Regions from separate parts of the Lysinibacillus sp. FSL M8-0337 genome, predicted to be linked through region 2. Evidence: riboswitches for the same ligand, from Rfam matches in the RefSeq annotation. Region 2 holds a riboswitch; the other holds the start of a gene.

Region 1 (8,075 bases), 1.6 Mb from region 2:
CCATGGCAACACGTTTCTTTTGTCCAACGCTTAAAAAGTGAATGGGCTTATCAAGCAATGCTTCAACCTCTGTTTGCGCAACAGCCCACGCGATTTTTTCTTCAATTTTTTCGTTTGACCAGCCAAGATTTAATGGCCCGAAAGCTATATCTTGCTTGACAGTACCAGAAAAAAGTTGATTGTCCGCATCTTGGAATACGATGCCAACTTGTTGTCGTAATGTTGCTAATGCTTTTCTAGAATAGCTAAGCGTTTCGTTACAAAAAGAAATAGTGCCAGCTGTCGGTTTTAAAATACCATTTAAATGCTGAAATAACGTAGATTTACCTGCGCCATTGTGACCAAGCAGGGCAATTTTTTTCCCTTTTGGTATTTGCAAAGTAATATCTGTTAAGGCTTTAGTGCCGTCTGCATAAGCATAAGATAAATGTTGAAGATCAAAATAAAGCTCAGTCATAAGAAATACCTCCATAGATAATGAGGGATACGAAAATAATAACAATGCCTAACCAGTTTTTCTTGTTGTAGCTACTACTTTCTTGCCAATAGACAGCCTCACCACCGCGCGCCTGCATCGCATTATTTAGTTCGCAACTGCGTTGGAACATTTCGGCAAACAGTGCTGCAATAAGCATGGAAATCGACCGAAGCCATTGCATTGGTGATTGATAACCAAGACGAGCTTGTTGTGCAAGATGAATTTTTTGCATGCTATTTAAAAAGATAAAAATAAAACGGTATGTTAGCTCTACCAACTCTACAAATAAAGCTGGCAACCGCCATTGCCGTAAGACATAACAAATGGATTGTACGGAAGTCGTTAAAATTAAAAAATATAAACAACTAATACTGCCCAAAACGGTGAAAAATAGGTGCCGCGCTGTTGTTAAGCTGTCATTTCCTATAAAAAGGGTCCACTGGCTTAGCGAAAATGTCCATAGATGCGCCGGCAAAATACTAGCAGTAGGTGCAATCGAAATCAAAATAGATAGTAAACTGGAGAGCAAGAAAAAACTCGGTAAAAGCAGTAGTTTTGCATAATATTGTAAAGGAATTTTTGCGCCTAAAATGATAAAAGCACTCATTACAAGAAATGTAATGAGTGAAATTTGTTCATCTCTCATGATAAGCGACAATAGCAACAACCCAAGGGAGAACGTCATTTTTTCTAACGGATGAACGGACGCTAGTTTATTCATATAAGCATACTTATCAATGAGTAACATCGTTTAACCTTCTTTATGCTTACCGCGCATATAGCCCACGAAATAGCCAATAAAACCAGCGCCAATAGCGGCTTGTAAGACGAATAATAGACTTTCAATTTCACCACTTGGTGGCTCCCATAAGCTTTCAAACCATGGTTCGTAGTCTTTGTTTATTTCACCAATGGCTGCTTCAGCTTCACCGTCAGCACCGCCGAATTCAGCGCCTTTTTGGATGAATAGAGGGATGATTGCTAAAAGTATCACTATAGCTAGTAACAGTAAATTTTTCTTCATGTTAATGTGCCTCCTTTGCAGAGAAAACACGTAAAGCTTTTAATTCGCTTACATTGTATTTTTTTAAGAAATTCATCACAATAACAGTTAAAATCCCTTCACTAATTGCTAGTGGAATTTGTGTTAACGCGAAAATACTAGCGAATTTTGTGAATGAAGCCATAAAGCCTCCTACTTCTGAAGGGAAGGCAAGTGCAAGTTGAACGGACGTGACAACATATGTACCTAAGTCCCCAAGCATTGCTGCAAAAAAGACAGCGAGAGAAAAGGATAGACCGATTTTTTGAGCACCTTTAAAAACAGCATACGCAATCATTGGTCCTACAATCGCCATGGAAAAAGCATTTGCGCCAAGAGTGGTAATGCCACCATGCGCTAAAAGTAACGATTGGAATAACAAGACGATTGTCCCAATCACACTCATTGCTAATGGGCCAAACAGGACTGTGCCAAGTCCAACACCAGTAGGGTGTGAGCAACTGCCCGTAACAGATGGAATTTTTAGTGCAGATAAGACGAATGCAAATGCCCCTGATAGCCCTAATATCATTTTCGTTTCAGGGTTTTCATCAATTGTTTTGCGAATTGAGCGTAACCCTAAAATAATAAATGGAATTGAAATAATCCACCAAAATATCGCCCATTCAATCGGTAAAAATCCTTCCATGATATGCATCGCAAATGCTCGTTTTGGTACTAGTAAAAATGCTAGTAGGAAGTAACTAAGTTTCCAAAAAGATAATTTCAAAATCTCTCCTCCTTAAATCAAAATTTTCGAATGTAGCGTGCGCAATAAAAAAAGCACTTCTCCTAATTTAGGAAAAGTGCATAGCTGAAAAAGCAAATAGAATCATCATCTGCCAAGCCGCACACCTATCCTCGTAGGTTGAAACGATCACGTTTTTTTCGGCAGGTCTCCTGGCTTTAGTTCAACGTTTTATAGGTCTTCCCGTCCATTGGACAGTGACATTCTCTATAAAACTCCCTAGTACAGTGGCGGGACCGCGCCGGACTTGAACCGGCTTCCCTTTTAAGCGAAATGGCTACACTTCGCACCGAAAAAAGATGAAATTGTGAGATTTCACGACACAGTGTAACATGTTTTTCCATTCACAAGCTATCTTTTTTTATAAAAAAATTTTTTTTGTTATTTGACATTCTAGAAAATTCAGATAAATATAAGAGAATAGCTGTCGCTTTCAATGAATTACTTGTTGAAATTTTATTAAAAATCTAATAAATGAAAAAGAAATGTTGAAAAGTATTAAAAAAATAGGCTATGATAGAGACAGTTTTTCAATTCTTTTTAAAAACATACAGCTTTTTAATTTAATATAAATACATCTATAAGTGCTCGATAAATTTCGAGATAATAGGGAAATCGGTGTAAATCCGATACAGCCCCCGCTACTGTAATAGCTGATGAAATCGCAATGCCACTGAAAACTTGGGAAGGCGCGAGAGTAAAAGGAAGCTTAAGTCAGGAAACCTGCTTATTGATGGCATGCAAACTTTTCGGAGGGAGAAGTGAAGCGAGAGCGGATACGTGTATATTCGTTTTTATTTTGGCTTCTACAAAACCTTGACTCTTCGATATAGAGTGAAGGTTTTTTCTTTTTCCTAAAAGTAAATGAGGGGAGAAAAGCAATGACAACTTGGAACTTAGAGGGAATGAAAACGCATCTTTTTATTTGTAATGGCAGTAGCTGCATGAAAAAAGAGGCAGAGGAAATTACCCTAGCAATACGAGATGAAATCGAAAAATTAGCACTTGATAAGGAAATACATACGACAAGAACGCGCTGTAATGGCAGATGCAAAGATGCCTGTGTTGTCATCGCTTATCCACAAGGAAATTGGTATCGTGTGCCATCGGTTGAACACGGAAGAACACTTGTACAAGATTTAAACCATGATTCTTTACATAGTGAACATGTTTTTACGCTGAAAGAAGGTACATTACAGCGTACACCACAAACAACAGCCATTAAAGGCATCGACAAGGTGAAAGAGGGGTAAAAAATGGCGCAAAAAGGAAAGATTTTTGTTGTGGGCTTTGGCCCTGGTGATTTTAACCATATTACGACTCGTGCTGTGGAGGCACTGCAACAAAGTGAATTTATTATTGGCTATAAAACGTATGTTGAGCTTATTCAAGATTTAGTTAGTGCAAAGTCGATTGTTAGTACGGGCATGACAGAAGAAGTTTCACGAGCGCAAGAAGCAGTACGTCAAGCGGAAGCTGGCAATATTGTATCCGTTATTTCAAGTGGAGATTCGGGTGTATATGGGATGGCAGGGCTTGTCTATGAAGTACTGATTGAGCTTGGTTGGACAGAAGCAACAGGTGTTGAAGTCGAAATCGTACCAGGTATTTCAGCTATCAATTCCTGTGCAAGTTTACTAGGTGCACCGATTATGCATGACTCTTGCACCATTAGTTTAAGTGACCATTTAACGCCATGGAATTTAATCGCCAAGCGTGTGGAAGCAGCGGCTATGGCAGATTTTGTCATCGCTTTATATAATCCGAAAAGTGGTCGCCGCACACGTCAAATTGTCGAAGCCCAGCGGATTTTACTTGAATATCGCTCGCCTGATACGCCTGTAGGTCTTGTCAAGAGTGCCTACCGAGAGCGTCAGGAAATTACGATGACGACTTTAGCAGAGATGCTTGAGCATGATATCGGCATGTTAACAACGGTTATTATCGGCAACTCTTCGACGTTTTTCTATGATAATAAAATGATTACACCGCGAGGCTATCAGCGTAAATATACGCTCGGGGAAGAAAAACAGCCTTTACGTCCTCATCAGCGTTTAAGAGAAGAAAATGAACCGTGGGCAATGAACCAAGAAACAGGTACTGCAAGCCATGATTTTGCGGCAGATCCAAATGCAGGACGGATGAAAAGTAATATTGCCATTACACCTGTATCAACACCGACAAAATCGTCTTTAGAAATGGCAGCAACAGCACTTGCAATGGTGCAGGGGACAACTGTAACAAAAGCCACACCAAAGCTAGTTCAACAAAAAATGGAGTCAATTTTTGAACTAGCTGTTAGCCCTGGGGTAGCAAATAAATTTTTTACACCACAGCAAATGATGGCATTGGCTGAAGTTGTGGGAGACGAAGGCACGATGGAATATACACCAGACCATCAAATACATTTGAAAATCCCAACGACAGAACCAGAAGCGATAACAGAGAAGTTGAGAGAAGTAGGGTTTTTACTCTCACCAATTGGGGATGTGTTGTCATTAAAGGCATGTGATTTCTGTTATGGGGAGAAGGCTGATTCCATCCCATATGCAGAGGAACTTCAAGCAACTCTAGGTGGGTTGTCATTGCCGAAAACATTAAATATTGGCTTTAATGGTTGTGGCATGGCATGTTATCGTGCTGTGTTTGATGATATCGGTATTGTTTATCGCAAAAGTAAATTCGATGTCTTTATCGGAGCTAAGCCGGTAGGTCGAACAGCACATGCAGCACAGCCTGTCGTAGAGGGGTTAGAGCCAGAACAGCTTATTCCGCTTATTACCGCGATTATCGAGGAATATAAGGCAAATGCACATCCAAATGAACGCTTGTTTAAATATTTTAAACGAGTGAAAAAAATATTGCATTTTACGTATCAAGATATGTCATCCAAAATAAAAGTAGAGCCAGCACCGTGCGGCGACTAGTGAGGAGAAAAGAAATGAAAGCAATTTTATTTATTGGCCATGGTAGCCGTTTAGCAGCAGGAAATGATGAGGTACGCACATTTATTCAACAATTGACTCCTTCAATTGACGACAGCTATATCGTTGAAACTTGCTTTTTAGAATTTGAAGCACCTAATATCCCAGCAGGTATTGATGCATGTGTAAAGCGTGGCGCTACAGAGGTGTATGCTGTGCCCATTATTTTATTGCAAGCAGGCCATTCAAAAATTCATATCCCAGCAGCGATTGATGCAGCTCGTTTAAAATATCCGGATGTAACTTTTACATATGGGCGACCACTTGGCGTGCATGAAGAAGTGTTAAATATTTTAACAGAACGTTTATCAGGAACGGGACTGAATATTAAAGAAAAACAAGAAGATACTGCGATTTTATTTATCGGTCGCGGTGGTAGTGATGCGGATGCGAACAGTGATTTTTATAAAATTGGTCGTTTGCTTTGGGAACAGTTAGATGTCCTAACAGTGGAGTGTGCATTTATGGGCGTAACGAATCCATCAGTGGACGAAGGAATCGAACGTTGTTATCGTCTTGGGGCGAAAAAGATTATTATGTTGCCGTATTTCTTATTTACAGGCATTTTAATGGAGCGTATGGAAGGGATGCAAAAGAGCTATGCAGCCACATATGCTGATTTAGACATCCAATTGGCGGATTACTTTGGCTACCATCCAAAATTAAAAACGGTGTTGCTAGATCGTATGGAAGAGGCCATTGCAGGAGACGTAAAAATGAATTGTGATACATGTCAGTACCGTATTAATGCATCGGCATTCGTGGAGCATCATCACGACCATGACCACGACCACGGTCATCACCATCATCATGACCACGATCACGATCACCACCACGATCATGACCACCATCATGAAGAGGAGCTAGTGAAATGATTTTCATGTTAGCAGGGACAAGTGATGCAAGAAATCTTGCACTTGCATTGCAGTCAGCAGGCTATGCTGTTACAGCTACCGTTGTCACGGATTCAGCTGCTACAAGTCTGGCACAAGTCGGACTGCCTCATTTAGTCGGTCGATTGACGGCAGAGGAGATGGCTGCACTTATTACTGAACGAGGGGATCGTTTAGTCGTTGATGCATCGCATCCATTTGCAGAGGAAGCTTCTAAAAATGCCATGGCAGCGGCAAAAAGTGCAGGTGTTCCATATATCCGCTATGAACGCGCAAATGAGCATTACGAACATCCACTCATTACAGTCGTTAAAGATTACGAGGAAGCAGCACAATTAGCTGCAACAAAACGAGGCGTCATTATGCTGACAACAGGTAGTAAAACACTTGCTACATTTACAAAGGTCTTGCAAGGGTTAGAACATACTCGTGTCATTGCGCGTATGCTGCCTCGCCTTGATAATATGGAAAAATGTGAATCGCTTGGTGTGGCACAACGAGATATTGTAGCCATTCAAGGACCCTTTTCAAAAGAGTTAAACGAAGCATTATTCCGCCAATATGATGTCACTTTAATGATTACAAAAGAAAGTGGCAAAGTGGGCTCAGTAGATGAAAAACTAGAAGCCGCTCTAGCATGTGGTATCGAAACGATTTTAATAGCACGACCAAATATCCAATACGGCCAGCAATATTCCTCATTTGAGGACGTACTTCAGGCTGTGCAAAACATACTTTAGGAGGCAATTGAAATGGACTTCAAAACAGATTTTAAACCATTAACAGTAGACCCAGACAAAATTTATGATTATAGTTTCTCAATTATTGCAGAGGAAATGGGCGAACATGATTTTTCAGAGGATGAGTGGAAAGTTGTCCGCCGCATTATCCATGCTTCGGCAGACTTTGAATTAGGACGTAGTGTAATTATTACACCAGGAGCGATTGAAGCAGGGATTAAGTCCATTCTTGCGGGACGTCATGTTATTGCAGATGTGCAAATGATAGAAAGTGGTTCAGGTAAAAAACGTTTCCAAAAACATGGCGGAGATTTACACTGCTATATCGCAGATGAAGATGTGTCGATTGAAGCGAAAAAACAAAATACAACACGTGCTATTATCTCGATGCAAAAAGCGTCAAAATTACACGAAGGTGGCATTTATGCGATTGGGAACGCCCCAACTGCTTTACTAGAATTAATTCGTCTAATCAAAGAAGGTTTAGCAAAGCCAGATTTAATTATTGGTATGCCAGTAGGCTTTGTTTCAGCAGCGGAGTCGAAAGAAGAGTTATTGAAACTAGAAGGCATCCCATATATTACAAATGTTGGGCGTAAAGGCGGTAGTACAGTGACGGTTGCTGCATTAAATGCCATTTCATTATTAGCGGACGAACAGGCGAAAAAATAATGGAGCGGAAGCCAAAAAAGGATCCTAAAGACATGCGTCACGGTTATACAACAGGAGCCTGTGCAACAGCCGTTACGAAGGCCGCCTTGCTAGCACTTATTACGAATGAAGAACAAGAAACGAGTACAATTCATCTGCCAATAGGGCGAGATGCAACGTTTACGATAGAAAAATGTACGTTCGGTCATAACGAAGTAAGTTGCGAAACAATAAAGGATGCTGGTGATGACCCAGATGCAACACATAAAGCCCTCATTATTGGTACGGTAAGTTGGGCTGATACACCAGGGATTCATTTAGATGGGGGTATTGGGGTCGGGCGAGTAACAAAGCCCGGCTTGCCCGTTGCTGTTGGAGAAGCCGCCATCAATCCTGTACCACGTAAGATGATACATAGTACCGTGCAAGATGTGCTAGATGATTTTCAAATTACACGCGGCGTTAATGTTGTTATTTCTGTACCAGATGGTGAGGAAATAGCGAAAAAAACATTAAATGGACGGCTCGGCATACTTGGT
Region 2 (8,075 bases):
CACAGATGCCATCGGCTTATCGGCTTTTGCTATACAAGGTGCATTATATGCAGTGAAACTCAATATGCCCATTAGTGCGGTTATTGTAGCCGCAGTCTTAACTGGTTCAGGTGGTGGGATAGTGCGTGATTTATTGGCAGGACGTAAGCCACTCGTGCTACGTGATGAAATCTACGGTGTCTGGGCAGCACTTGCTGGTCTACTTATTGGATTGGAATTACTAGAAGGGGATATCTTTTTATACGTGTTATTCGGGGTAATTACAATTTTACGAGTTCTTTCATATATGAAGAAATGGCGCTTACCTTTGCGAAAATTGAATCGAGCTTAAGAGACTTTAAAAAAACAGAAAGCGGCTGGGACAAAAGAGAAAAAGTGTTAGATTGAGTGCCATCAATCTAACACTTTTTTGCTGCGCCGTTGTTGTCCGCTTCGGCGGTGCTTTCTGCGGGTACACACGTAAGCCGCAACCCTCGCTAACGCGCAGAATGCCCGCATCTTACAGTGTGTGCGTTCAGAGCAGGAGTCACCGCCTTCGCTACCAACAACTAGTGAATACTTCTATTTTTTCGCAATAACGGACAAGTCCCCATAATAGCAAAAATTTACTAACATCTTTCCTCTGTTCCTTAAATATCCCAGCTTCCTTTTTTGCTATAGACGATTACGCTCTAAATGTTTAGCTAAGATTTTTCCCTATCGGCACTTAACAAATGATTACTTCTCTACCAGCCCGACAGACTCAGCTAATGTCGCCATGTTGCTCACCATAGAGCAAGCTGCATCTAGAATTGGAAAGGTTAATGCTGCACCAGAACCTTCTCCCAATCGCATGTTCATATGAAGCATTGGCTCCACGCCTAGCAGTTTAGCAGCAATTTTTGCCCCCGGTTCTTCAGAGGCATGGGAAGGAATAATATAATCTTGGACTTTCGGTTCTAATTCATAAGCGATAAGAGCAGCGACTGTCGAAATAAAGCCATCAATTACAACGGGCTTACGATTGGCAGCAGCCGCCAGAATTACACCAGCCATCGCACCTATCTCTAACCCACCCACTTTTGCAAGTACATCAATCGCATCATGACGATTCGGTTTGTTTAAGGCAATGGCGTTTTGAATGACTTCAACTTTATGCGCAATTCCTCCTGATCCAACTCCTGCACCGAACCCTGTCACTTCTTGTGGGTGACACGCATGAAGTACAGATAAGATAGCCGCGCTTGGTGTAGTATTACCAATCCCCATTTCACCTGTACCAAGTACATTAACTCCTTGTGCTATTTCGGCCGTAGCTACTTCAATTCCTACTTCAATTGATTGAATGGCTTCTTCCCTTGTCATGGCTGGACCTTTTGCCATGTTATCCGTCCCGTATTTTATTTTTTTCATTATAACACCCGCATCGAGCGGAATATCCTGTTTTACCCCTACGTCCACTGTCACAATTTTGGCATTCGTTATGTTTGCAATAGCACAAACACCTGTTATCCCTTTTGGAAAATTTAATGTTTGAAGAAATGTTACATCTTGCGGATTGGATGTTACGTCTTCATCACACACACCGTGATCGCCTGCACAGACAATAATTGCTTTGTTATCAATTTTAGGATAGAGCTCTCCTGTAATACCAGCCAATTGTACAGCCAGTGATTCAAGTTTTCCTAAGCTACTCGGTGGCTTGCTAAGAGAATCTATATATTCTCTTGCTTTTTCCATCATTTCGTTATTGGCATGTTGAATTTGTTGAAGTGTTTGTTGTAATAATTGCATGTTCATTTCTCCTTTTTAAATAGCCTATTACATAAAGATTGAAATAAAAAAATGGAAAAACCTGTAGTTTATTTCATAACAAATAAACTACAGACTTTTCCATCATCTATATCATCCGAAGCAATTAGGCAGGTCTCCTGGCTCAATTTCAACATCTTATAGAACCTTCCCAGCTATGCTAGTGGTATTCTCTATAAAACTCCGTTTTACAGTGGTGGGACCGCTAAAGATTTTCACTTTATTCCCTATTCTCCCAAAGTGGGCACCTAATGCTTTTATGTAATTACTTTAAATTTACGACAAAGTGTTTTTAGTGTCAATATTGAAAAAATTTTTGTACTAGCACTTTAGTCCAATAAAAAACGAGGTACTTAACAAGCGAACCTGTTACATACCTCGATATACCTTCTTATTTAAATTCTAATTCTCCATCATAAGCAAGCATGCCACCTTCAAGGTTTGTTACGTCAAAGCCTTGTGCTTCTAAGTATGCACAAGCATTTGCGGAACGTCCACCTGCTTTACAAACGATAATATATGGTTTAGTCGTATCTAATTCACCCAAACGCTCAGGGATTGTCCCAAGTGCAATATGTTGCGCACCAGGGATAACACCTTGTGCTACTTCATCGTCTTCTCGCACATCAATAATGTAAAGGTCTTCGTTTGCATCTAATCGTTCTAATAATTGTGTTGTATCCATCGATTTCATCTATAAAATCCTCCAATATATCAATTTCCTATTACATTATAGCGTGAACGAAAAAAAACAGCTAGTGATGTAACACTAACTGTTTCTATTTACTTTATTTATTCTTCTACCTCTAAAAATTCGACTTGCTTTGCTGGAACGAATGTAGAAATTGCGTGTTTGTAAATGAGATGCTGTTTACTTTCAGCATCTACTAATAATACTGTAAAGTTATCATAGGATTTCACAGTTCCTTTTAACTGGAACCCGTTTAACAGAAACACAGTTACAAAAACACTGTTTTTACGTAGATGGTTCAAAAACGTATCTTGCAAATTGATTGATTTCATAGAATGCGCCTCCCCTACTCTCTTTCTACCTCTTCATTCCTATAGTAGCATGTTATACCAATTTATCAATTAGTAATTTTTAGAAATTATTAAAGTTTTTAGTCTTTTCAAATAAAGTGAATATCCATTTTATTGCGAAAATAAGTCAACTGTCTTTTCGCATAGCGTCGAGAATTTTGCTTTAAATTTTCGATTGCTTCTTCCAATGTACATCGACCATCTAAGTAATCATACAATTCCTTATAGCCAATCGCTTGAATGGACTGTACACCACGAATATTTTGCTGCCATAGTCCCTGCACTTCTTGCAGTAGCCCTTTGTCCATCATGACATCTACTCGTAGATTGATGCGATTATAAAGTTCTTCGCGGGACATATTTTGACCAAGCCCTATAATTAAGTGGCGATACAATGGGATTTCTCCTCGATTGTGTTCCTCTGACGCCTTTGAAACACCACTTAATTCAATCATTTCTAACGCTCGAATTACACGTCTTGTATTGTTTGGATGAATCGTTTCAGCTGTTTTTGGATCAAGTGCTGCTAACTTTGCATGCATAGCTTCTGGACCTAACTTTTCTAGCTCCTCATAATAAGCTTTACGCGCTACATCATCAACCTGCTCCTCTGTAAATTGAAAATCATAAAGGACTGCTTGTACATATAGGCCAGATCCTCCAACAATAATTGGTAGCTTACCACGTGCCTGTATTTCACTAATTTTAGACCGTACTAACGCTTGATACTCCGCTACTGAAAAGGATTCCGTTGGCTCTTTGAAGCTTAATAAGTGATGTGGCACACCTTCCATCTCTTCTTCAGTAATTTTCGCTGTACCAATATCTAACCCTTTATAAATTTGCATGGAATCGCCATTAATAATTTCACCATTGTACTTTTTGGCTAGTTCAATGCTTAGTGCTGTTTTACCTGAAGCTGTTGGTCCGACAATAGCTACGACCTCTGCTTGCTGTATTTTATTTTCTATCATACTTTTCTAACCACCGTAATAAAACTTGATGAACCGCCTGTTGATTGTCTTCATTTAAAATTTCATGTCGTTTATCTTCAAATAAATAGACTGTAACATCTTGTAATCCTGCTGCTGCAAATTGTTCAGCTACGGAATAAACACCTAGACCACTATCACCAACAGGGTCTTTGCTACCACTGATCAATAGAATCGGCAAGTTTTTCTGTATTTTTTCAATCTCTTTTTTTCGATTCAATACCATAAAGCCAGCTGTTAAGTCAGCAAAAAATTGATTGCTTGGGATAAAGCCACAATATGGGTCGTCCATATATTTTTGCACTTCCTGCTCTACCGAACATAGCCAGTCATATCCCGTTTTAGGATTTGGAAACTGCTTATTAAAGCTACCAAAGCTCAACTTATTTAATAAAGGGCTCTCGGTTTCTTTACCACGCTGCATTGCGAATACTTGCGCAACATAATGTCCTATCCTATGCAATGTTGAAACACTACCTGTTCCACAAAGAATAACGTTATCAACATTAGTTCCGTAAAGTTGAATATATCTTCTAGCAATAAAAGACCCCATACTATGCCCGAATACGATTAATGGCACATCTGCAAATTGGTCATGTATGGTCATTATGACTTCATGCGCATCTTCCACAACCCGATCAAAACCATTTTTTTCAGCGAAAAAGCCTAATGTACCGTTATAACCTGCCGTCTCCCCATGCCCGCGATGATCATGCATGGACACGGCATAACCAGCCGCACAAAGAATCTGTGCAAAGTTTACGTAACGACCGCTATGCTCTGCCATACCATGTAAAATATGAAAATGACCTTTGCAGGGAATAGTCGGCGTCAATATGCGTGTAAACACAAAATGCCCATCTGACATTTTCATATAACGCTCCATCTACTACACCTCCACATTAGGAAAACTTGTCGCATCTAGAATCGCTTGTTCTAATTGAGCAATATAGGTATTTCTTTGTGACTCTGAATAGTGTAAACGCTGCTGCATCACTTGCACTACTTGTTGTTTATAACGTTTCACTGCATCAATATCAAAGTATAGTAAGCCCGTACGACGAATAAAGAAATCACAAGGGGTATACACCATTTCCGCTTCTATGCCGTATAGTAGCATCGCATGTAAAGCGAGGGGCATTGTACTACCATGCTCATGTAAATATTTCACCTGATTAAATAATGCGTCAACATTGGTACCGTATTTTTGCACTAAATGCTTCGCCTCATCATAATTCAGTCCATACTGAACACCTTCTCTTGCTTTATAGGCAGTATAGTCTGGGAAATTAATCGCATTAATGCCCTTTGCACCAGAAAGCGACAACTCACGTGTCATACATGGACTTGCATGCTTAAATTTATGTGTTTTCACAATTTTATCAACGATCGTTTCAGCCATTTGACGATAGCCTGTTAGCTTGCCGCCTGCAATGGTCATCAAACCACTTGATGCTATCCATATTTCATCTTTACGCGAAATTTCTGAAGGATTTTTGCCTTTTTCAAAAATAAGCGGACGAACACCTGCCCAAGAAGATTCTATGGTTTCTCTTGTAATTTCAACTGAAGGGAATACTGTTTTAGCAGCCTCAATTAAATAATCTACATCTTGTTGTGTGGCAGTAGGATGTATTGGATCGCCTTCATAAACTGTATCTGTTGTTCCTATATATGTTTTGCCATCACGGGGAATGGCAAAAGCCATACGACCATCTGGAATATCGAAATATAAAGCTTGTTGCAATGGGAAATCCTTTTGACTAAGAACGATATGGACACCTTTTGTTAAACGTAATTGTTTTTTATCTGTTTGCTTATCCTTCTGACGTACTTCATCTACCCAAGGGCCAGTAGCATTGACGATTTGCGCAGCATGTACTTCCACTGTTTTTCCAGTGATATGGTCTTTTACTTTTGCCCCAATCAGCTTTTTCTTGCTATATAAAAACTCTGTCATTTCTGTATAGTTTACACAAAGCGCGCCATATTCAACCGCTTTTTTTAGCACTTCAATTGTTAAACGTGCATCGTCTGTCCGATACTCTACATAATAGCCACCACCAACTAGCTCATCGCGCTTTAAAAGCGGTTCTAGTGTGGCTGTTTCTTGTGCACTTAGCATCGTGCGACGTTCTTGTTTTTTGACACCTGCTAGTCTGTCATAAACCTTTAACGCCACCGAAGTCGTAAACGGTCCAAGTGTACCATGCTTATATAAAGGTAACAGCATCTTTTCAGGTGTCGTTACATGAACAGCATTGTCATAAACAATTTCACGCTCACGCCCAACTTCTGCCACTACCCCTACATCAAATTGTTTTAAATAACGAAGACCTCCGTGAATAAGCTTTGTTGAACGGCTAGAAGTACCAGCCGCAAAGTCTTGCTTGTCAATTAGTGCAACTGATAAGCCTCTGGATGCCGCATCAAGTGCAATTCCCGCACCCGTAATGCCACCTCCAATGACTAATACGTCAAAGCTATATTGCTCTAAATAATCCATAATTTTAGGACGATGCTCAAATGAAAACATACTTTCTCCCCCATTAGCTATGATTTGAATAAACGTGTAGCCTCCACAGCTCTCTGCCAACCCGCATATAAATCCTTACTTTGCTCTGTAGTCATTTTAGGTTGATAGGTTTGCCCGTTAACCCACAATGCTGTTAAAGCCTCTTTATTTGGCCAAAAGTTCGTTGCTAGCCCAGCTAAATAGGCTGCACCGAGCGCAGTTGATTCATTAAGCTTTGCTAGCTCTACCTTCAACTGCAAAATATCACTTTGGAACTGCATTAATAGGCCATTACTGACAGCGCCACCATCTACCCGTAACACTTCAATTGGTGTGCCCGCCGCTTCTTCCATTGCATCGAGCACATCTTTCGTCTGGTAAGCTAGTGATTCAAGTGTTGCGCGGATAAAATGTTCTTTCGAAGTACCACGCGTTAAACCAAAAATAGCCCCGCGTGCATCGGTATCCCAGTATGGCGTGCCTAACCCTACAAATGCAGGAACTACGTAAACACCATCGGTATCAGCTACCTTTGTCGCATATTTTTCAGAGTCCTTTGCGGTACGAATCATACGAAGCCCATCACGCAACCACTGAATAGCTGATCCTGCCACAAAGACACTGCCTTCTAACGCATAGGTCACCTTACCATCAATGCCCCAAGCAATCGTTGTCAACAAACCATTTTCAGAATGTACCGCTTGGTCACCCGTATTTAATAACATAAAACAACCCGTACCGTACGTATTTTTAGCCATGCCTTTTGCAAAGCATGTTTGACCGAAAAGAGCGGCTTGCTGGTCACCGGCAATTCCTGCAATTGGAATTTCTTCACCAAAAAATATACTTGGTGCCGTTTTCGTATAAATTTCTGACGAGTTTTTCACTTCTGGCAACATCGACATCGGAATATTTAAAAGATCGCAAAGTTCTGCGTCCCATGTTAGTTCATGAATATTATAAAGTAATGTCCTTGCTGCATTTGAATAATCCGTAATATGTGCCCTTCCTTTTGATAATCGCCAAACAATCCACGAATCAATCGTACCGAACAGTAAATCGCCTTGTTCTGCCTTTTCACGTGCACCATCAACATTATCTAAAATCCATTTAATTTTTGTTGCGGAGAAATAAGGGTCCAGTCGTAATCCTGTTTTTTGCTGAAACACGCTTTCATGGCCTTGTTCCTTCAACGCTGTCACGATGTCTTGTGTTTGCCTTGATTGCCAAACGATTGCATTGTAAACAGGCTGCCCCGTCTGTTTATCCCAAACAACCGTCGTTTCTCGCTGATTTGTAATGCCAATTGCGTGTACTTCGCTTGCTTCATGTCCACTTTCTGTTAACACAGCTGCGATAACAGCGAGTACTGAACCCCATATCTCATTGGCGTTATGCTCAACCCAGCCAGCCTTTGGAAAATACTGTTGAAATTCCTTTTGTGCCACATGGACAATTTCACCTTTATGATTAAATAATATCGCCCTTGAACTTGTTGTTCCTTGATCGATTGCTAAAATAAATTCACCCATTTATTCCCCTCCTTAGGTTTTCACACCACGCTCGAAATCGCTGTAGGCTTTTTTAAGGATATTGGTTACAATACGAACGCATATGCTTCGTTGTTATTACATTACCCGTTTAAACATTTTTTCCACTTCATAGGTTGTAAAATGGATTAACACCGGCCGACCATGTGGACAAGTAAACGGATTATCCGCTCTACGTAAATCATC

The links. A riboswitch is a leader RNA that binds a small molecule or an ion and turns the genes downstream of it on or off. The one in region 2 is predicted to bind cobalamin.
Region 1: it holds a riboswitch for cobalamin, as region 2 does, so the genes downstream of both, MKY08_RS13065 ((2Fe-2S) ferredoxin domain-containing protein) here and cobT (nicotinate-nucleotide--dimethylbenzimidazole phosphoribosyltransferase) in region 2, are expected to answer to the same signal.

The regions. Positions count from the first base shown of each region.
Region 1 covers NZ_CP151996.1:2,729,392-2,737,466, reverse strand. Annotated here, with positions in the region: gene MKY08_RS13085 (ATP-binding cassette domain-containing protein) at 1-457, opposite strand, end outside; gene cbiQ (cobalt ECF transporter T component CbiQ) at 450-1,226, opposite strand; gene MKY08_RS13075 (energy-coupling factor ABC transporter substrate-binding protein) at 1,230-1,502, opposite strand; gene MKY08_RS13070 (energy-coupling factor ABC transporter permease) at 1,504-2,250, opposite strand; cobalamin riboswitch at 2,393-2,577, opposite strand; cobalamin riboswitch at 2,834-3,014, shown strand; gene MKY08_RS13065 ((2Fe-2S) ferredoxin domain-containing protein) at 3,150-3,521, shown strand; gene cobJ (precorrin-3B C(17)-methyltransferase) at 3,525-5,195, shown strand; gene MKY08_RS13055 (sirohydrochlorin chelatase) at 5,210-6,127, shown strand; gene cobK (precorrin-6A reductase) at 6,124-6,885, shown strand; gene MKY08_RS13045 (precorrin-8X methylmutase) at 6,898-7,557, shown strand; gene MKY08_RS13040 (cobalt-precorrin-5B (C(1))-methyltransferase) at 7,557-8,075, shown strand, end outside.
Region 2 covers NZ_CP151996.1:1,157,829-1,165,903, reverse strand. Annotated here, with positions in the region: gene MKY08_RS05305 (trimeric intracellular cation channel family protein) at 1-331, shown strand, start outside; gene cobT (nicotinate-nucleotide--dimethylbenzimidazole phosphoribosyltransferase) at 718-1,773, opposite strand; cobalamin riboswitch at 1,883-2,058, opposite strand; gene MKY08_RS05295 (rhodanese-like domain-containing protein) at 2,183-2,485, opposite strand; gene hfq (RNA chaperone Hfq) at 2,584-2,814, opposite strand; gene miaA (tRNA (adenosine(37)-N6)-dimethylallyltransferase MiaA) at 2,922-3,806, opposite strand; gene MKY08_RS05280 (alpha/beta fold hydrolase) at 3,793-4,710, opposite strand; gene MKY08_RS05275 (glycerol-3-phosphate dehydrogenase/oxidase) at 4,714-6,360, opposite strand; gene glpK (glycerol kinase GlpK) at 6,378-7,871, opposite strand; gene mutL (DNA mismatch repair endonuclease MutL) at 7,968-8,075, opposite strand, start outside.